3 regions of the Mesorhizobium sp. NZP2077 genome follow, and region 2 is predicted to be linked to each of the others. Evidence: riboswitches for the same ligand, from Rfam matches in the RefSeq annotation. Region 2 holds a riboswitch; each other region holds the start of a gene.
The links. Region 2 has a riboswitch for thiamine pyrophosphate ahead of thiB (thiamine ABC transporter substrate binding subunit). Riboswitches for the same ligand answer to the same signal wherever they lie in the genome.
Positions count from the first base shown of each region.

Region 1 (6,664 bases), 1.9 Mb from region 2:
TGACGAGTCCATAGATGGCTGGCTGCCGGCCAGGTCGCCTCTCGCGGGCATAGACCGGTCATCAGTCTGGCGGGGTCTCATCCGTCATCCCTGGTATTTGCTGGCGATTTTATGCCTGGTGCAGATCGCCTGCTGGACGGTGGTGCCCGCACTGGTCGACGCCGCGCCGCCTCGCGATGTCGTCGAAGGCTTCATGTGGGGCCGCGAATGGGTGCTCTTGACCTACAAGCATCCGCAGCTTCCCGGCTGGCTGCTCGAGACCAGCCATCTTCTGACCGGATCGTTCCGCTGGCCGCAATATCTGCTCGCCCAGCTGACAATTTCTTCGACCTTCGTGCTGGTCTATCTGCTGGCCCGCGACATGCTTGGGCGAAACCGCGCGTTGGCCGCGGTGCTCTTGATGCCGTCGATCTATTTCTTCGGTTGGCCGACGCCGCAGTTCAATCACGACTATGCGCAGATGCCGTTCTGGGCGGCCATCTGCTGGCTGCTCTGGCGGGCTGGCCGCGGTGGCGGGCCGGGCTGGTGGCTGGCGCTCGGACTGGTGTCGGGCGTCGGCCTCTATGCCAAGTTCTCCACCGGCCTGCTGCTTGCCTTCGGTGCTCTCTGGCTGTTGTCCGATGCGCGTGCACGCGGCCGCCTTGCGACGCCTTGGCCCTGGTTCGGTCTCGCCGTTTTTTTCGCGGTTGCCTCGCCACTGGCCATCGCGCTCTACCGCATCGATTTCCTGCCGCTGACCTATTTCGCCGACCGTGACCAATGGGTGATGGAGCACCGCGCACGCCTTTATTATATCGGCGTCCAACTGGCTGGCCTTTCCGGCTTTCTTCTGGTGCTGGCGATATCCGGATTACTGCGACGCTCGCCCGCGCCGGATAAGCCTGTCGAACGCGGCACGCTCGTCTATCTCACGTGGATGGGGCTTGGACCAGCGATCCTCATTATGGTGGCTTCACTGTTCACCGGTACCGGCGAGGCGTGGGGCGCGCCGATGTACAATCTTGTCGGTGTCCTGGTGCTCGCCCTTGTGGGTCATCGGCTTGGCGCCATCGAGATGCGAAGGCTGGCGATCTGCGCGCTGATCTGCATCGTCAGCATGTCCGGCGCCTACGCGGCCATGCGTTGGACGACCTGTAATGTGTGGGGGCACATGGAACCGGTCTGCTGGCCGGCGCAGCCGATCTCGGACGAGGCCGAGGCGGTCTGGCACGCGGCGGCACCCGGTCGGCTCGACATCGTCGGTGGTGATGCAGATCTGGCCATGCTGGCGGGCCTCAATGCTTATGACAAGCCGTCGATCTTCACCGAACTCGATATGCGGCTCGCGCCCTGGATCACCAGGCAGCGGTTGCGCGAGCACGGCATGCTGATGGTTTGGCCTGGGAATGGCGTACCGCCGCAACTGCAGGCATGGCTGGGCAACCTCCCGGTCAAGACCGTTCTTTTCAACTGGTCGCGCAAGGCGCCGCCCGTGCCAATCAGTTTTGCCGCCATTCCGCCCGGCACACGGTATCTGCCGATCGACGCCGACAGCCGGACCCGGCATCCGCGCAGCTGAAGCGGTTCTATCCCTGACCGGGTCGTGATATCGTTCGCGCATGGCCGCGTTCGTTCCATGCGACTGGACGAAGCAGACGAGAATGCCCATCTATTGGGAAATCCAATTTTGTCTGCGCAATTCCGCACGGGAAACCGCTACACTGCTGGGATTGCCTTTTGAGGAGACGTGACATGGCGACTTCGATCGAACGCGCAGTGCTGGCCGGTGGCTGTTTCTGGGGCATGCAGGATCTGATACGGCGTTATCACGGCGTCATCTCCACCCGTGTCGGCTATAGCGGTGGAGATGTGCCCAACGCCACCTACCGCAACCACGGCACCCATGCCGAAGCCATCGAGATCAATTTCGATCCGGCGGTGATCAGCTATCGGATGTTGCTGGAGCGCTTTTTCCAGATCCACGATCCGACGACGCGCAACCGCCAGGGCAACGATGTCGGGATGAGCTACCGTTCGGCGATCTACTATACCAGTGACGAGCAGAAGCGCGTCGCCGAAGACACCATCGCCGACGTCGATGCCTCCGGCCTGTGGCCCGGCAAGGTCGTCACCGAAGTCGCGCCAGTTGGTGCCTTCTGGGAGGCCGAGCCCGAACACCAGGACTATCTGGAGAAATATCCCAACGGCTACACCTGCCATTTCGTCAGGCCAGGCTGGAAGCTGCCGGTTCGAGAAAAGGCCGTGTCATAAGGTTTAGGGGTCGTTTTCGAGGAGCAGGGCGGCGTAATTCCCGTGACCGCGTGAATGCCAACTGTCAGCCGCCGCCTGGTGATTGACAGTTGGCGGCGTTGCTGGCCAACTGTGCAGGCTGATTTGCTTCAGGAGATACGCATGAAGAAAGTCTATGAGAAGCCAGTTCTCGTGAAAGGCGGCCGCCTTTCCGATGTTACCGCCACGGTGCCGTCTTCAATTGTCAAGGCTCCCTGACCGACGGACTTACTTTGCAAACCGGTCAGGCCAACCGATGAGGCTGGCTTGCCGTCTGAATGCCCGCCGATGGGGATCGGCTTGATGTGCGCCTTGAACGGCTGGCGCTGTTGAGCCCGCAGACCGGCTCTAGCCGGGTTTCGGCCGTATTCGTACTCGACATAACCCCTTACACCGGGCCGCTACTGGCAGGATGGCTTGAAGCAGGTCATCACATCCGTGCGATTGTCGTCCCGGGATCCCGGCAACGCCAGAAACATTTCAGCACCAGCAAGTTTCGCCGAAGGCTGAGGCGCAAACTGCTGCTCAAACGCTATATCGGCAACACGCCGGCAAGGGTGATCGAATTTGGCCGGCCCTATGATTGGGGCACACTCGGCAGCCAATTGTCGGAGGTCAATGCCGATGTGTTGATCTGCTTTGCGTTTGCGGCCCTCATTCCAGCGGAGTTGCTTGGTGCTTTCCCGAAGGGCGGGCTCAATCTTCATCCAGCGTTGCTGCCCAATTATCGGGGTCCGCACCCTATCCATCGCCTGGCCGTCGACGGCCAGCACGCCGTTCATGGTGGTGTGACGCTGCACAAGATGTCTGCCGGTTTCGATGATGGCGACATTCTCGGGCAAGTGCCGTTTTCCGAAGCAGACTGGGTGTCGCTGCAAGCCCTGACCGACAGCATGGCGACCGCGATGTGCGCGCTGGTGAGCGAGGTAGCGCCCGCCTATTGCAAAGGCAGCCTGAAGGGGATGCGGCAGCCGGCCGGCGATTTTGTCTGGGCGCGGCTTGAGGCGGCCCACACAATGATTTCGCCTGACATGTCGGTCGAGCATGTTGCCCTGATGTGGCATGTGCTGGGCACTGTTCCTGGCATCTATCTCGATGTCGCCGGGCACAAGATCAGGCTGGCGTTCCAGGTCAGACGGCTAGGCCCGCCGACGGGCAAGGCGCCAGTCCGGCGGTGGGGGATCGTGGAGTTCGATCTTGCCGATGGCAGGGTCCGGTACTTCACCTATGGCCGCCTGCTCAAACGGCTCGTAAAATTGCATGCTACCTTCGCGCGCCCTCGAGTCAGAAAGCCGTCCCCTGAAATCCGGGTTTTCGGCAAGGCGGAAGATGGGCAGACGTAACATCTGGCGCAGTGCGCTGAAGAAACGGCTTCCCCTACCGTTCGAATGGTGCTTTAACGCGCCCATCCACAGGGGTGCTCCGTACGGTCGGGGCTGAGACGGGGGCGGCAAGCCCACAGACCCTAGAAGCTGATCTGGGTAATACCAGCGGAGCGAGGCGGGCGATGTTTTCAGGCGCACAGATTTCCCTATACCCCATGACCGACGATTTCGTCGGCGTCATCCTTGGCGCGCTCGGCGCGCTCGATCCCTACCGGGACAGGCTCAGGATCGAGACCGACGACATCTCGACCTTGCTGGTCGGGCCGCCGGAGGTGCTGTTCCCGGCTTTGCGCGACCTGTTCGTCGCGGCGGCGCTGAGCGGCAAGCATAGCGTGCTGTCGGCGGCCATTTCGCGCGGCTGCCCGGGCGAGCCGGACGATCCGATCTGCCGCTCCGACGCGTTTGGCGGGCCTGCCGGGCCCCTCGGCCCACGCAAGGAAGCCGCCATCAGCGCCGTGCGCAACGCCCCTGCCACCGGCCAGCCGGCGGCGGCGCAGTTCTCGCTCTACGTGATGGGCACCGGCGACCACATGGACGAGATCTACGGCTGCATCGATTTCCTGAAACAGTCAGGCGTCTACGATCGCTCCAAGAACTTCTGCACCAAACTGCGCGGCGATACGGGCGCGATCTTTTCGGCGCTGAATGAGGCCTTCTGCCGCTTCGGGCCGGGTGCCGGCCACGTAACCCTTGATGTCACGATTTCGGCCAACAGCCCGTCTGCTGTCTGAACAGAACGCGTTTCCTACACGCCGCCGTCAAGGTTGTCTTCTCGTGGTCTCATCGTCAACCAGCTGCCCGCGCCAGCTCGCGGGTTCTCTTGCCAAGGCAGTGCCCGCCGTCATCTCGGTCGGGTTGCTCCTTGTGGCGTGGGAACTCTACGCCACCTATTCCGGCATCAAACCAACGATCCTGCCGGCGCCGTCACGCGTCTTCGAACAGGCGATGCTCAATCATGAGGCGCTCATCTACAACGCCATTCCCACCATCCGCGCCACGCTGGTCGGCTTTGCTTGTTCGCTGAGCGCCGCCTTCGTTCTGTCGATGCTGGTCGATTTTTTCCGGCCGTTGCGGCGCGCTTTGTTTCCAGTCTTCATTGTCAGCCAGACCTTGCCGCTGGTGGCGATCGCGCCGCTGGTTGTGTTGTGGTTCGGCTTCGGGCTGACCCCCAAGATCATGCTGGTGGCGCTGGTCACCTTCTTTCCGATGCTGGTGGCTCTGGTCGAGGGGTATGAGGCGACCGAGGTCGAGATCGGCCAAATGCTGCGCGCCATGGGGGCAGGGCGGTGGCGCGTCTTCGTGCTGGCACGGCTGCCTTCGGCGCTGCCCTATTTCTTCGCGGGCTTGAGGATCTCCATCACCTATGCCGTGGTCGGCGCCATCTTCGCCGAATATGCCGGCGCGGCCAAAGGGCTGGGCATCTACATGCTCAACGCCAAGAACAATTTCCGCCCCGATCTGGTGCTGGCCGCGGTCGGCGTCAGCGCCGCGCTGACGCTCATCCTGTTTGGGCTGACAGTGCTTTTGCAGCGCCTCGCCATGCCTTGGGAGCGGGTCGGCCGGCAGCCGGCAGAAAATGGGCCGGGGCGATGAGCCGGCTCGAATTGCGGCATGTGCGCAAGGCGTTTGGCGTGCTCGACGTGCTCGCCGATATTTCGCTCAACGTCGGTGCCGGCGAATTCGTCTCGATCCTAGGGCCTTCGGGCGCCGGCAAGTCGACGCTGTTCCAGCTTCTGACGGGTGCGGAGCATGGCGAGGGCGAGATGTTTTTCGACGGCGCGCCACTCCACGACCATGGCAGGCATTTTGCCTTCATGCCGCAGCGCGACGCCCTGATGCCGTGGCGGCGTATCCTCGACAACGCGACGCTCGGGCTCGAAGTGCAAGGCGTCAGGCGCAAGGCGGCACGGGCGCGCGTCGCGCCGCTGTTTGCCGAGTTCGGGCTTGCCGGCTTCGAGCGGCATTTTCCGGCACAGCTTTCGGGCGGCATGCGCCAGCGCGCGGCGTTGCTGCGCACGGTGGTGCAGGAGCGCGACATGCTTTTGCTCGACGAGCCGTTCGGCGCGCTCGACGCACTGACCCGCGCGGCCATGCAGCGCTGGCTCGAGCAGATGTGGCGGTATCATCGCTGGACGGCGCTGCTGATCACGCATGATGTGCACGAGGCCGTGTTCCTGTCCGACCGCATCTATGTGCTGTCGGCGCGCCCAGCGCGTGTGTTGCGTGAAATCAGGGTGCCGTTGCCGCGCCCGCGCGATCCGACCGGCGCCGCCGCGCGCCAGGCCAGCGCACTCGAGGCCGAGATCCTCGACATTTTGCTCGACCCGCAACCCTCCAAAGGACATGACCATGACTGACTTGACGCGCCGACAGGCCCTGCTGCTTACCCTTGCCAGCGGTCTTCCGCTGATCGCCGGATCGAGCCGCTCCTTCGCGGCAACGCAAAAAGTCACCGTCGCGCTCGACTGGACCGTCAACACCAACCACGTCGGGCTGTTCGTCGCCCGCGAAAAAGGGTTTTATCGCGAGGCCGGCCTCGAAGTCGACATTCTGCCCTACAGCGACACCGGCGCCGGCACACTGGTCGCCAACCGTGTCGCCGATTTCGGCATCAACGGCACCATCAGCCTGTTCACCCAGAAGACCGCCGGTGCCGACTTGAAGGCCGTCTATGCGGTGGTGCAGTCAGAGACCGGCCGAGTGGTGTTCAATGCGGGGCGTAGCGAGATCAAAAGCCCCAGGGACCTTGACGGCCTGACCTATGGCGGTTTCGGCAGCGCCTGGGAAAATGCGCTGATCTCGACCATCATCCGCCACGATGGCGGTAAGGGCAATTTCGAGACGGTGACGCTCGGCACCTCGGCCTATGAAGCGCTGGCCAATGGCTCGGTCGATTTCACGCTCGAGGTTTCGACCTGGGAGGGCGTCGAGGCCGAACTCAAAGGCATCAAGCAGCGAAGTTTCGTTTACGCCGACTACGGCGTGCCCGACGAGCACACGACGCTGATCTC
Region 1 is NZ_CP051293.1:3,198,593-3,205,256, forward strand. Features, by position in the region: gene HGP13_RS15895 (glycosyltransferase family 39 protein) at 1-1,558, shown strand, start outside; gene msrA (peptide-methionine (S)-S-oxide reductase MsrA) at 1,732-2,250, shown strand; gene HGP13_RS15905 (formyltransferase family protein) at 2,574-3,611, shown strand; TPP riboswitch at 3,672-3,785, shown strand; gene HGP13_RS15910 (YkoF family thiamine/hydroxymethylpyrimidine-binding protein) at 3,776-4,384, shown strand; gene HGP13_RS15915 (ABC transporter permease) at 4,428-5,246, shown strand; gene HGP13_RS15920 (ABC transporter ATP-binding protein) at 5,243-6,010, shown strand; gene HGP13_RS15925 (ABC transporter substrate-binding protein) at 6,003-6,664, shown strand, end outside.
Region 1: another riboswitch for thiamine pyrophosphate. It lies ahead of HGP13_RS15910 (YkoF family thiamine/hydroxymethylpyrimidine-binding protein); the one in region 2 lies ahead of thiB (thiamine ABC transporter substrate binding subunit).

Region 2 (6,664 bases):
GGTCTTCTGGAACGAGGCCGGATCGCGTTCGTAAAAGGCCGGATCGGCGATGTTGTTCTCCAGCCGCGAGATCGACGCCATCACCGCCTCGATTTTCTTCGGCAGCGACTCCAGCGCAAATTTCTGCTTGAACGACAGTTTCTTCGCCGGTCCTTTTGGCGCTGCCGCCTCGCTCTTGCCTGGCGCCGACCCGTCGCCAGCTTCGGCCTTGGCGCGCGCCTTGCGGTCGTCGAGCCTTGTGCCGCCGCGCTGCGCCAGCATGTCGGAATAGCCACCGGCATATTCGATCCAGCGCCCGTCGCCGTCCGGGGCGATCAGGCTGGTTACCGTGCGGTCGAGAAAGTCACGATCGTGGCTGACCAGGATGACGGTCCCGGCAAAACCGGCGACCAGTTCCTGCAGCAGTTCCAGCGTCTCCATGTCGAGATCGTTGGTCGGCTCATCGAGCACCAGGAGGTTCGCCGGCCGCGCCAGCACACGCGCCAGGATAAGCCGCGCCCGCTCGCCGCCGGACAGCTCGCGCACCGGGGTGCGTGCCTGCTCCGGCTTGAACAGGAAGTCCTTCATGTAGGAGACGACATGGCGCTGCTCGCCATTGATGACGAGGTTTTCGCCGCGCCCGTCGGTCAGGTACTGCGCCAGAGTTTCCTGCGGGTCGACCGCCTCGCGCTTCTGGTCGAGCGTGGCGATTTCCAGATTGGTGCCGAGCCTGATCGAGCCGGCATCCGGCGCCAACTCGCCGGTCAGCATCTTCAAAAGCGTGGTCTTGCCGGCGCCGTTCGGTCCGACGAGGCCGACGCGGTCGCCGCGCTGGATACGGGTCGAGAAGCCCTTGACCACAGTGAGATCGCCAAAGCTTTTCTCGATGTTTTTCGCTTCGATCACCAGCTTGCCGGATTCGGCCGCGTCGCTCGCCACCATGGTGGCGTTGCCTTCGGCGCCGCGATGACCGCGAAAATTCTTGCGCATGGTCTGCAATTCGCCGAGTCGGCGCATGTTGCGCTTGCGTCGCGCGGTCACGCCGTAACGCAACCAGTGCTCCTCGCGCACGATCTGCCGGCCGAGCTTGTGCTGCTCGCGCTCTTCTTCTTCCAGCACCAGGTCGCGCCATTCCTCGAAATGGCCAAAGCCCTTGTCCAGCCTGCGGGTCTGGCCGCGATCGAGCCAGACGGTGGCGCGCGACACGCGCTCGAGAAAGCGGCGGTCGTGCGAGATGACGATAAGCGCAGAGGAGGTGCGGACGAGTTCCTCTTCCAGCCATTCGATGACCGACAGATCGAGGTGGTTAGTCGGCTCATCAAGAAGCAGAATGTCCGGCTCCGGCGCCATGACGCGAGCAAGCGCTGCGCGCCTCGCCTCGCCGCCCGACAGATCGCCCGGCCGCTCTTCGCCGGACAGGCCGAGATGCTCCATCAGATAGCTGGCGCGGTAGGGATCGTCGGCGGGTCCCAGCCCTGCCTCGACATAGGCGCGCACAGTGGCAAAACCCTCCATGTCGGGCATCTGCGGCAGATAGCGGACGGTCGCCGAAGGCTGGCGGAAGACCTCGCCGTCCTGCGGCTCGATCAGGCCGGCGGCGATCTTGAGCAGCGTCGACTTGCCCGACCCGTTGCGGCCGACCAGCGCGATCTTGTCACCGGCCGAAGCCGTCAAGGCTGCGCCATCGAGCAGCGGCGTGCCGCCGAAGGTCAGTTTTATCCCGTCGAGATTGAGAAGGGGCGGGGCCATGTCAGCTTTCAGGCAAGGGATAGGGATGGGCGAGCAGCAGTGCGCGGCCGTGGCCGAGCGCGATTTCGAGGCGGCCCCCGGTCTTGTCGAACTTGACCTCGTTGGAGATGGTCAGTGACGAGCCGAACGCCACCTCGACCTCGCTCAGCGGCCATTTGGCGCCGGAGACGGTCAAGCCGGCAAGCTCGGAAAAACCGAGGATCGAAAACAGCGTGCCGTCGGCATAGTCGAACCCGGCCTTTCCCAACAGCAAGGGCACGCCTTCCTGGGCGCCGCTGGTCAGCAGCACGTCCCTTCCAGCCTCGGCCAGCCGCAGGGCGAGCGCCAGATGCAGGAAGGCGTGGTCGGCACGCTTGCCGCCAAAAGCGCCTGCCAGCACAAGGCGGGTCGCGCCGCGGTCGAGGGCTGCAGCGATCGCCAGTTCGCCGTCGGTCTTGTCCTTTTCCGCCGGAAAGGTCTGGCGGGGCACCGCGGCGAGATCGTCCGGCAGATTGGCCGGCACGGAATCGAAATCGCCCACCCACAGCTCAGGCACAAGGCCGAGCAGCCGCGCATGGCCGATGCCGGCGTCGGCGGCGATGACGCGCGAGCCTTCGACCTGGCGGTCGAGCCGGGGCGTGCGGATGAGATCGCCGCCAAGCAGGATGGTGAATGTGCTCATATCTGGTGGCCTGTACCAGCCCGGCAGCGGAAACGGAAGGCCGGCAAACTGCCACTTGCGCGGTTCCTCGGCCGGGCCTATGTGTCGAAACGCTCTAACGGGGTGCCGGCTGCGATCTTCGCGGACCGGCTGAGAGGCAATCTCGCCAACCCGCTGAACCTGATCCGGTTTGTACCGGCGGAGGGATTAGACGTTTCGGACAGTCCGACGCCTCAATTCCTTTCAATTCGAACGAAGGAGGCGCCGATGCGCACGCTTTTATACGCTCTTGTCTCAGCCATGGTCGTGGCGCTGTCCGGGCCGGCCTTGGCCAAGGACAAGCTCACTGTCTACACTTATGAGAGCTTCACCGCCGACTGGGGTCCCGGCCCGGTGGTGAAGAAGGAATTCGAGGCCGAATGCGGCTGCGACGTCGAGTTTGTCTCGGTCGCCGATGGCGTGGCGCTGCTCAACCGCGTCAAGCTCGAAGGCGCATCGACAAAGGCCGATATCGTGCTCGGCCTCGACACCAATCTTACTGCCGATGCGAAGGCCTCTGGCCTGTTTGCCCCGCATGGCGCGGTGAGCGATGTCAACGTGCCGGGCGGCTGGACCGACGACACTTTTGTTCCCTTCGACTACGGCTATTTCGCTGTCGTCTATGACACGCAGAAGCTGAAGACGCCGCCCAAGAGCCTTAAGGATCTGGTCGAAGGCAGTGCCGACGACAAGATCGTCATCCAGGATCCGCGCACCTCGACACCCGGCCTCGGCTTGCTCTTGTGGATCAAGTCGGTCTATGGCGACAAGGCGCCGGAAGCCTGGGCCAATCTGAAGACAAAAGTGCTGACCGTGACGCCGGGCTGGAGCGAGGCCTACGGCCTGTTCACCAAGGGCGAGGCGCCGATGGTGCTGTCCTACACGACCTCGCCAGCCTATCACATGGTCGCCGAGAACACCGAGCGCTACCAGGCGGCTTCCTTTGAAGAAGGCGAATATCTGCAGATCGAGGTCGCCGGCATCACCACGACCGGCGCGAAGAACCCGCTGGCGGAAAAGTTCATGGCCTTCATGACCGGGCCGAAATTCCAGGACGCCATCCCGGAGACCAACTGGATGTTCCCGGCAGGCAAGACCGACAAGCCGCTCAACCCGGCCTTCGACAAGCTGGTCAAGCCGACCAAGACGCTGCTGTTCAGCCCCGAGGAGGTTGCCGCCAACCGCAAGGCCTGGGTGGATGAATGGCTGGCGGTGATGAGCAAGTAGGCAACGCGATGGCGCCGGCACATCCCACGGATCCTCGTGTCGGCGCCGGCATCGTGGCGCTTGCCGCGATCACCCTGTTGATCGGCGGCGCGTTTGCCGGGCTGCTTGTCGAAGGCGCCCACGACCTTTCGGGCGCCTGGGCAGCCTTCGATCCCTATCTCCTGCGCGTCGTGCGCTTCACGCTCTGGCAAGCGATCATTTCGACGCTGCTTTCGGTCGGCCCGGCACTATTCGTTGCGCGTGCTCTGTCGCGGCATCCGCGCTTCTTTGGCCGCGCCTTCATCCTGCAGCTCTTCGCCGTGCCGCTGGCGCTGCCGGCGATCGTCGCGGCGCTTGGCATCCTGGCACTTTATGGCCGCGCCGGCTATTTTGCCGGCTTGTTCAGCGCCGTTGGCGGCCCGGGGTGGCCAGGCATTTACGGCCTGTCCGGCATTCTGGTCGCCCACGTCTTCTTCAACCTGCCGCTCAGCGTCCGGCTGTTCCTCGAGGCGCTGCAGACAATTCCCGCGGACCAATGGCGGCTGGCGAGCCAGCTCGGCATGGGGGCGCGAGCGGCGTTCCGGCTGATCGAATGGCCGATGCTGCGCGCCGCTCTGCCCGGGATCGCCGGGCTGGTCTTCATGCTCTGCATCACCTCCTTCACCATCGTGCTGACACTCGGCGGCGGACCGGCCGCGACGACGCTGGAGGTCGGCATCTATCAGGCGCTTCGATTCGACTTCGATCCCGCGCGTGCGGTGACGCTGACATTGCTGCAGATCGCCTTGACCTTGCTGGTGGTGCTGGCGCTGACGCGGCTTGGCGCCAATGTCGTTGGCGACAGCAACCTGCCAGTGGCGCCGCGCCGCTATCTCTCCGTCAACGGGACCGAAGCGTCGCTGAACGCCGGGCTCATCGTGCTGGCGTTGCTGTTCGTTGTCGGACCGATGGCAGCCACGGTGATCGCCGGATTGGGTGCCGATCTCGGCCGGCTCGCCGGCGAAGCGACCGTGCGGCAGGCGACGCTGACCAGCGTCGTGCTCGCCTTCCTGTCGGCGCTGCTTTCGGTGATGCTGTCGCTGGCCCTGACCATGGCCCGCCGGGCGCTGGCGCTGGGCCGCGGCACCGGCCCAAAGACACTGCTTGAGCATGTCACCGATACCGGCGCCGGCTTTGTCCTGGTCGTGCCACCGATCGTCATCGGCGCCGGCTGGTTCCTGTTGCTGCGCCATGGCGGCGACGTCTTCGCCGTCGCCCCGGTCATGGTCGTCACCGTCAATGCCGTCATGGCGATGCCGTTCGCGCTGCGCGCCGTCCGCCCCGCCTATGACGCGGCGAGCGAGCGTCATGAACGGCTATGCGCGCAGCTGGGTATCTCCGGTTGGGCCAGGCTGCGGCTGGTCGACTGGCCATCATCGCGGCGTCCGCTCGCCACCGCCTTCGCCTTCGCCATGGCGCTGTCGCTCGGCGATCTCGGCGTCATCGCGTTGTTCGGCAGTGATTCCGTGCAGACCTTGCCCTACCTTCTGCTTTCGCGCATGGGCAGCTACCGCACCGAGGACGCCGCCGGCCTGGCGCTGTTGCTTGGCCTGGTCTGCCTCGCCTTGGTGCTGGCAGCGGACTGGCTGGGAAGGGAAAAGGTCCGCAATGTCTGACGGGGCGATGGGCGGGAAGGGTGCTCCGGTGCGGCTGGACAAGGTCTCGTTCAGCTATGGCGAGGCATCGTTCGCTTTCGATGTCGACTTCGCCGCAGCGGAAGTCACCGCCATCATGGGGCCGAGCGGTTCGGGCAAGTCGACGCTGCTCAACCTGGTCGCCGGCTTCGAGACACCACAATCCGGCCGCGTACTGATCGGCGGGGTCGATGTCGGCGCCTCGCCGCCGGCCGCGCGGCCAGTGTCGATGGTTTTCCAGGAGAACAACCTTTTCGCCCATCTTTCCGTCGAGGAGAATGTCGGCCTCGGCCGCTCGCCATCGCTCCGGCTGACCGAAGCCGATCGAAGCGCCATCGCCGAGGCGCTTGCGCGCACCGGCCTTGCCGGCAAGGAAAAACGCCTACCGCGCGAACTTTCCGGTGGCGAACGCCAGCGCGTTGCCCTGGCGCGCGTGCTGGTGCGCGATCGCCCGGTGCTTCTGCTCGACGAGTCCTTTGCCTCGCTTGGACCCGCCTTGCGCGACGACATGCTCGACCTGGTTGCCGGCCTCCATGCCGAACGCGGCATGACGGTCCTTTTCGTCACGCACCAGCCGGAAGATGCCCGCCGTATCGGCCAGAATGTGGTGTTCCTTGACAATGGCACTGTTGCTGCCACCGGCACGGCGGCCGATTTTTTTGCCGGGGCTGGCCCGGAGGCGTTCCGGCGCTATGTTGGCACAAGCATCCAGACGGCTGGATCACGAGATATTGCCCGGAAGCGGACATAATTTACGCCCAAACCGGTTCGAGGCAATGTGGCGCTTGCTTGCCATGACTGGAGTAGTGTGGCTAGGTCCGCTCAATACCGGTCCGGCAAACGCCGTGATTTGCCTACAGCATCCGCCGTCCGCCCTGAGGGACGTGCGACGGATGCTGTAGCAGTTTGAAGTAGCGCGTGACACTCTTCGAAGATCGCCCCCGATCATCGTCGTCATGCGCCGGGACCCGAAAGGAAGCCGTTCTGGCGATCGGCGTTGACAGGCTAAGAATGAATCCGCTGGCGCGCTTTCTGGCGCTGGCCGGCGTTGCCGTGGCCTTGGCAAGCTGCCAGATGTTCACGCCTCCGGACGTGCAGGAATCAGGCTTCCAGCCTTCCGACAAGCCGATCACGGTTGACAATGTCGGCGCCAACAACAAGCTCGCGGAGCTGGCCAAGGCGCAGCATCCGCGCATCCTGGCCACCTATGGCGGCGAATATTCCGATCCCAAGCTCGAGCGCATGGTCGCCAAGGTCGTAGGCAACCTGACCGTGGTGTCGGCCAACCCGACCCAGACCTATCGCATCACCATTCTCAACTCGCCCAACGTCAACGCCTTCGCGCTGCCGGGCGGCTATCTCTACATCACGCGCGGCC
Region 2 is NZ_CP051293.1:1,290,265-1,296,928, forward strand. Features, by position in the region: gene HGP13_RS06300 (ABC-F family ATP-binding cassette domain-containing protein) at 1-1,728, opposite strand, end outside; gene HGP13_RS06305 (thiamine diphosphokinase) at 1,730-2,389, opposite strand; TPP riboswitch at 2,478-2,592, shown strand; gene thiB (thiamine ABC transporter substrate binding subunit) at 2,636-3,634, shown strand; gene thiP (thiamine/thiamine pyrophosphate ABC transporter permease) at 3,643-5,268, shown strand; gene thiQ (thiamine ABC transporter ATP-binding protein) at 5,261-6,037, shown strand; gene HGP13_RS06325 (M48 family metalloprotease) at 6,298-6,664, shown strand, end outside.

Region 3 (6,664 bases), on a different replicon from region 2:
TCCCAATTCATAACCGAACTTTTGAGTTGGGCGCAGCAAAAAAACGAATAAATTGCAAGGGCCGGTCGATCGGCGGCCGGCAGCTCGCTCACTGCAATGCCCCTATTGTCAGCAAGCACGTCCTGCGCTTCCGCTCTCGCGCATGGCCCTGAACGACCCCGCGACCTGAAGCCCGGGTGGTCTCACGGATCCGAAGAATTGCCGAGCCAGGCCTAGCGCGATCGGGCCGATGTTGCGAATGTCGCACCGACGGCCACCAGTCCACCAAAAAGACCATCAGCACCACCAGGCCGCGGCGTGTTTTTCCATCGGGCTCTCTCCCAGGCGGGGCCTGGTTACGGTATCACGACTCGCAACTTGGCTGCTTCATGATCGAACGAAACGCGGTTCCGCCCACGTTGTTTCGCTTCAAAAAGGCATCGTGCGGCAGTGCGCAGTACATCCTGAGTGTCTGCACCATGCGGGATTTCCGCACCCCCGATGCTGACGGTCACCTTCACGCCGTCCTGTTGCCCTTTCACCCCAGGAATCCGCTCGATATGACGGCGGATCTTCTCCGCAAGGGTACTTGCCTGCTCTTTGCGGACGTGGCGTAGCAAGACCCCAAACTCTCCCCCGCCAAGGCGACCGATCCCGTCTCCTGGGCGCGTTATATAGACGAGCGCCTTCGCAATCCGAACCAGAGCTTCGTCACCCTTGGCATGTCCGTGCTTGTCGTTGATTGAAGAGAAGTGATCAGGATCGATGAGGAGAAGGGTATCGCATTCCCCTTCATCGCGGCTTCTATCCATCCTTGCGATGAATTCACCGCGACTAAGAAGTCCTGTCATCGGGTCATGACTGGTGACGAAGGTGAGCCTGTTGTGCGTCTCTTTCAGGGCTGCATGAGACTTCTCCAACTTGTCACATGTTTCCTGGATCGTTTCCGCCTGGGTGAAGATGTAGGCACTGACCGGCATCCCGATGAGGATGGGAATGAAGGTGCATTCCACCCAGCTCAGCCAGTCGATCGGCATCTGCAGCGCAAGCCGAGCCGTAAAAGACAAACCGAAGGTTGCGACGACTGCAATTATCGTCACGACTATTGACTTGCCCAGAATACGCTTGCGACGCGGTGTCATGCGGTTCCTTTAGATACTGGCGCTGAACAAGCTCTTACGAAGTCCATTAAGATTATTTCGGACGCGAAGGGCAAGGAAGCAACTGTCGCCGTTCAAGGTTGAGGCAGCAAGCTAGGTACCGACGGAGCGGCTAATTTTAGCGACGGTTAAAATTCGAGTTTTTCGAATCTGCCGGCGTTAGTTTTCGGATGCTACCCAGCCTGCACATAGGGTGAGCGTGGAATATGCGTGGTCCAGGTTGGATTAGAGATATACGGCAGGCTGAGGTTCAGCACATGCGAGAACGAATAGCTTGGCTTGAATGCGAACTGATTTCTGCGGCCGCGTCCAAAGGCAAATCCAGGTTGCAAAACGTTGGTCACGAGCTTCGTTCGCAGAAGGTTCGACTGGCACGCCTCGAACAATGCATAGCGTGGATGCCGAAGCGGCTCTAGTGTCGCGCCCACATGCGACGGGTAGATCCGAAGATCGCCGTTGTGGCGGGACCCCGGCTCGCGGTCCGATTGTTCACACGCCGCAGCGCGCTCAATAGGGCCAACGCACTGGGCTCAATTTAGGAAACGCTCTACGGCTCCGATGCGATACCCGAAACGGACGGCGCAAACAGGGCAAGAGCTATACGACGAATGATCTCCTGGGCCAATGGCTGTGGACCAAGCCGCTGGCGAACGGATCGTGACGCGGAAAGCCGACCGCCGGCCTTTCCCGTGGCAGGGTCCACGGGTTTCAGCGACGCACGACTTTTCGTGAGTGGTCCTATGCAAAAGCCACACGTGCCAGTAGATGTCCACCCGGCCGGACAGGCCGAAAGCCTTGAAGGAACCGACATTGCCGCTGCTCCCGCGCTTGATCCCCCATCTCAAATCTCCTGACCTGTTTGCCAAGCTTGACTGTCTCCCGGCCCTTGGCACGCCAGTTAGTGAGCGCACATTTGTGGTCCTCAACCCATCGACCGGCGAATTGCTGGCAGAGCTTCCCGACATGGGCGTCGAGGAAACACGCGCTGCGATTGACAAAGCGTACATGGCGCAGCCTGGATGGGCGGCGCTGACGGCTCGAGAGCGCAGCGACATCCTCTGGCGCTGGCATCAACTGATCGTCGACCACACCGACGACCTCGGCGCGATTCTGACCGCCGAGATGGGCAAGCCACTGGCTGAAGCCAAGTCTGAGATATCGCATGCGGCGGCGTACCTGCAATGGTATGCCGAAGAGGCTAATCGCATCTATGGCGATACGATCTCCGCCCCGTCGACGGACCGCCGCATGCTGGTGATCAAGCAGCCGATCGGCGTCGTCGGCACGATCACGCCCTGGAATTTCCCTGCTTCCATGGTGGCGCGCAAAATCTCCCCGGCTCTGGCCGCCGGCTGCACGATCGTGCTCAAGCCTGCCGAACAGACGCCGCTCGTGGCGGGCGCAATGTTCGCCCTCGCCCATCAGGCTGGCTTTCCCGCAGGCGTCGTCAATCTGGTCTACGCTTCCGAAGGCGACGCGGTCGGCCGTGAACTCTGCGGCAACCCTAAGGTCCGCAAGATCAGCTTCACTGGTTCGACCGAGGTCGGGCGGCTGCTGATGCGCCAATGCTCGGACCAGATCAAGAAGGTCAGCCTCGAGCTAGGAGGGAACGCGCCTTTCATCGTCTTCGACGATGCCGATGTCGATGCCGCGGTCGACGGTGCGATCCAGGCGAAATTCCGCAATGCCGGCCAGACCTGTGTTTCGGCAAATCGCCTTTATGTCCAATCTGGCGTTCACGATGAATTCGTCGACAAATTCGTGCAGCGGGTTCGCCAACTTCAGGTTGGTGACGGTTTCGATCCCGCGGTTGCCATCGGGCCACTGATTGATCAGCATGCTCTGGCCAAGATCGAATCCCATATCGCCGACGCCGTCGAAAAAGGCGGTATTGTTCGATGCGGCGGCAATCGTATCGGCACGAGGGGCACGTTTTTTCAACCAACGGTCCTCACCGGTATTTCCAGCGAGATGACAGTCGCGCAAGAAGAAACATTCGGACCGTTGGCTGCAATCATCAACTTCGACGACGCCGAACAGGTCGTTCACGAGGCCAATGACACGATCTACGGCCTCGCCGCCTACTTTTATGCCTCCAACCTGAAGCGTGTCTGGCGCGTGGCCGAGGCCCTGGAATATGGGATGGTGGGTATCAACACCGGGCGCATGTCCTCCGAAGCCGCGCCCTTTGGCGGCGTGAAGCAGTCAGGCATAGGGCGCGAGGGTTCCCGCCATGGGCTCGAGGACTATCTTGAGATGAAGTACCTCTGCATGGGCGGCATCTGAAGCAATTGACTCAGGCCACGATTTTGTTCGCGCTTTCCTCGCTCAAGTTGTGACGAGAGTGCAAACATCAACGCTGGCGGTATGAGGATTGAGGCTCGGATGGCGGTCGGGCATCAGCCCCCCACTTGCCCGTGTGTGTCGCCACTGACGCCATCTGCCTGCGAGCTCACTGCGCTTTCGCGTGTAGCTCTCGACATAGCCAGCCGTCCAAGGGAAACGACGGACACTTCGCTTCAATCTTGCCAGCCGTCCCTCAAGGCCACTGTTCCGACGGGGGAACAAGCCGGCCCGCCGGGCAGATAAACGGAACCCCGCGTCCGGCGGTTTGAACAGTGTGCCGCCCACTGGATCCGCTCGTTGACGCGCCGCCGAGCAGGTGATCGGCGGCGTATATGCGGTGGCAAACAGCATGGTCCGCGATGGCGGTCCGCTTTTCAATTTCGCTTTCGCCCGATCTCCCCGTCCGCGCCTCAGGGAATGGGTGGATAGCGCTGACGACACGCCGGCACGTCTGGCGTTTTACGCCGGTCCTGTTTCGATGCTCTGGCAGATCATCGGACCGAGCGCCTCAGCTATTCGTTGATCTCGACGCACAGGGCCAATACACCTTTCTCGTTTCTTGCGGGTCCGCAGAAGGCTTTGGCCATTCCTGCCCTGGTCTCCCGCGCGTGGGCCCCGATCCACGAGGTTTCCATCCGCGTTTGATCAACCCGCCGACTCCAGCGTGTCCGAAGGCGCTTGACAAAGCGGCGCCGGCCCGTTCAACTTGATGCATTCACCAGGGGGGTCCCGACAAGGGGCTGAGATACTGCTGGCTTTCGCGGCGCAGTGACCCGTTGAACCTGATCCAGTTCATACTGGCGTAGGGACGGTGCAAGCGCTTTGCGGGAGTCTATGCCCGAAGACCTGTCTCGAGCAGGTCGGCCGAAGCGTCTTTTCATCCTTCCGGCACAGAACTGGGTCTCCAATGCAATGAGCAAAGGAGCCTCAAATGAATGCCTTGACCCCAGCGGTTTCAACGGGACCGCTGCCTGCCTCACGAAAAATCCACAAATCCGGCGTCCTCCATCCACAGATCAGGGTGCCGATGCGCGAAATCTCCGTCCATCCGACGGCGGGCGAACCACCCGTGACGGTCTACGATCCATCTGGCCCATACACCGATCAGACGGTCGAAACGAGCATCGACAAAGGCCTGGCGCGGCTTCGGCACGAATGGATTGCAGCGCGAGGCGATGTCGAAGCTTATGACGGCCGCCATGTCAGGCCGGAAGACAACGGCTTCGCCGTGGGCGAGCGTCTGACGCCGGAATTCCCCGTTCGCAACCGCCCGTTCAAGGGCAAGGCCGGCAAGGCGGTGACCCAGCTTGCCTATGCCCGCGCCGGCATCATCACGCCCGAAATGGAGTTCGTCGCCATCCGCGAGAACCTCGGCCGCGAGATCCTGCACGGCAAGCTGCACCGCGACGGCGAAGCCTTCGGCGCGGAGCTTCCGGATTTCGTCACGCCGGAATTCGTGCGCGACGAGGTGGCGCGCGGGCGCGCGATCATCCCCGCCAACATCAATCATCCCGAGAGCGAGCCGATGATCATCGGCCGCAATTTCCTGGTGAAGATCAATGCCAATATCGGCAATTCCGCCGTCACCTCCTCGATGGCCGAGGAAGTCGAAAAGATGGTGTGGGCGATCCGCTGGGGCGCCGACACGGTGATGGACCTGTCGACCGGTCGCAACATCCACAACATCAGGGAATGGATCGTGCGCAATTCACCGGTGCCGATCGGCACCGTGCCGCTCTATCAGGCGCTCGAAAAGGTCGGAGGCATCGCCGAGGATCTGACTTGGGAAGTCTATCGCGACACGCTGATCGAGCAGGCCGAACAGGGTGTCGACTATTTCACCATCCATGCCGGCGTCAGGCTGCATTACATCCCGCTCACGGTGGAGCGGGTTACCGGCATCGTCAGCCGAGGCGGCTCGATCATGGCGAAGTGGTGCCTGCATCATCACAGGGAGAGCTTCCTCTACGAGCATTTCGAGGAGATCTGCGACATCTGCCGCGCCTATGACGTCTCGTTCTCGCTCGGCGACGGCCTTCGCCCCGGCTCGATCGCCGATGCCAACGACGCCGCGCAATTCGCCGAACTGGAAACGCTTGGCGAACTGACGAAGATCGCCTGGGCCAAGGACTGCCAGGTGATGATCGAAGGGCCTGGCCACGTCCCCATGCACAAGATCAAGCAGAACATGGACAAGCAGCTCGCTGTCTGTGGCGAGGCGCCGTTCTATACGCTGGGGCCGCTGACGACGGACATAGCGCCGGGCTACGACCATATCACATCAGGCATCGGCGCCGCCATGATCGGCTGGTTCGGCACCGCCATGCTTTGCTATGTGACGCCGAAGGAACATCTCGGCCTGCCGGACCGCAACGACGTCAAGATTGGCGTGATCACCTACAAGATAGCCGCGCATGCAGCGGATCTTGCCAAGGGCCATCCGGCGGCGAAAGTCAGGGATGATGCCCTTTCCCGCGCGCGCTTCGAGTTCCGTTGGGAAGATCAGTTCAACCTGTCGCTCGACCCCGAAACGGCGCGCTCGTTCCATGACGAGACCTTGCCGAAGGAGGCGCACAAACTGGCGCATTTCTGCTCCATGTGCGGGCCGAAATTCTGCTCGATGCGCATCTCCCACGACATCCGTGCCGAAGCGCAGAAGGAAGGGATGGCGGCAATGGCGGAAAAATATCGCGATGGCGGCAATCTCTACATGCCGGTGAGCGACACTGCGCCCAAAGGACCAGGGCCGTCATGAGGGTGCTGGTCAAAGGGGCCGGCGTCGCCGGCCTCACGGCGGCCTTCGAGTTGGCCAGACACGGCGCGGCGGTCACTGTCGCCGAAATCGGGACTGGTCTCGGCAGCAACGCATCGTGGTTTGCCGGCGGCATGCTGGCGCCATGGTGCGAGCGCGAGAGCGCCGAGCAGCCGGTGCTCGACCTCGGACGCGGCGCCGCCGACTGGTGGGAGACAGTGCTGCCCGGTCAGGTAACGCGGGCCGGAACGCTGGTTGTGGCGGCACCGCGTGACGCCGGCGAACTGGACCGCTTCGCCGGCCGCACCTCGGGCCATCGCTGGGTCGATGAGGCGGAAATCGCGCGGCTCGAACCTGACCTCGCCGGGCGTTTCCGGCGCGGGCTGTTCTTCCCCGGCGAGGCGCATCTCGACCCGCGCCGGGCGAT
Region 3 is NZ_CP051294.1:139,164-145,827, forward strand. Features, by position in the region: gene HGP13_RS36545 (GGDEF domain-containing protein) at 336-1,121, opposite strand; gene HGP13_RS36550 (NAD-dependent succinate-semialdehyde dehydrogenase) at 1,950-3,425, shown strand; TPP riboswitch at 4,196-4,312, shown strand; gene thiC (phosphomethylpyrimidine synthase ThiC) at 4,417-6,240, shown strand; gene thiO (glycine oxidase ThiO) at 6,237-6,664, shown strand, end outside.
Region 3: another riboswitch for thiamine pyrophosphate. It lies ahead of thiC (phosphomethylpyrimidine synthase ThiC); the one in region 2 lies ahead of thiB (thiamine ABC transporter substrate binding subunit).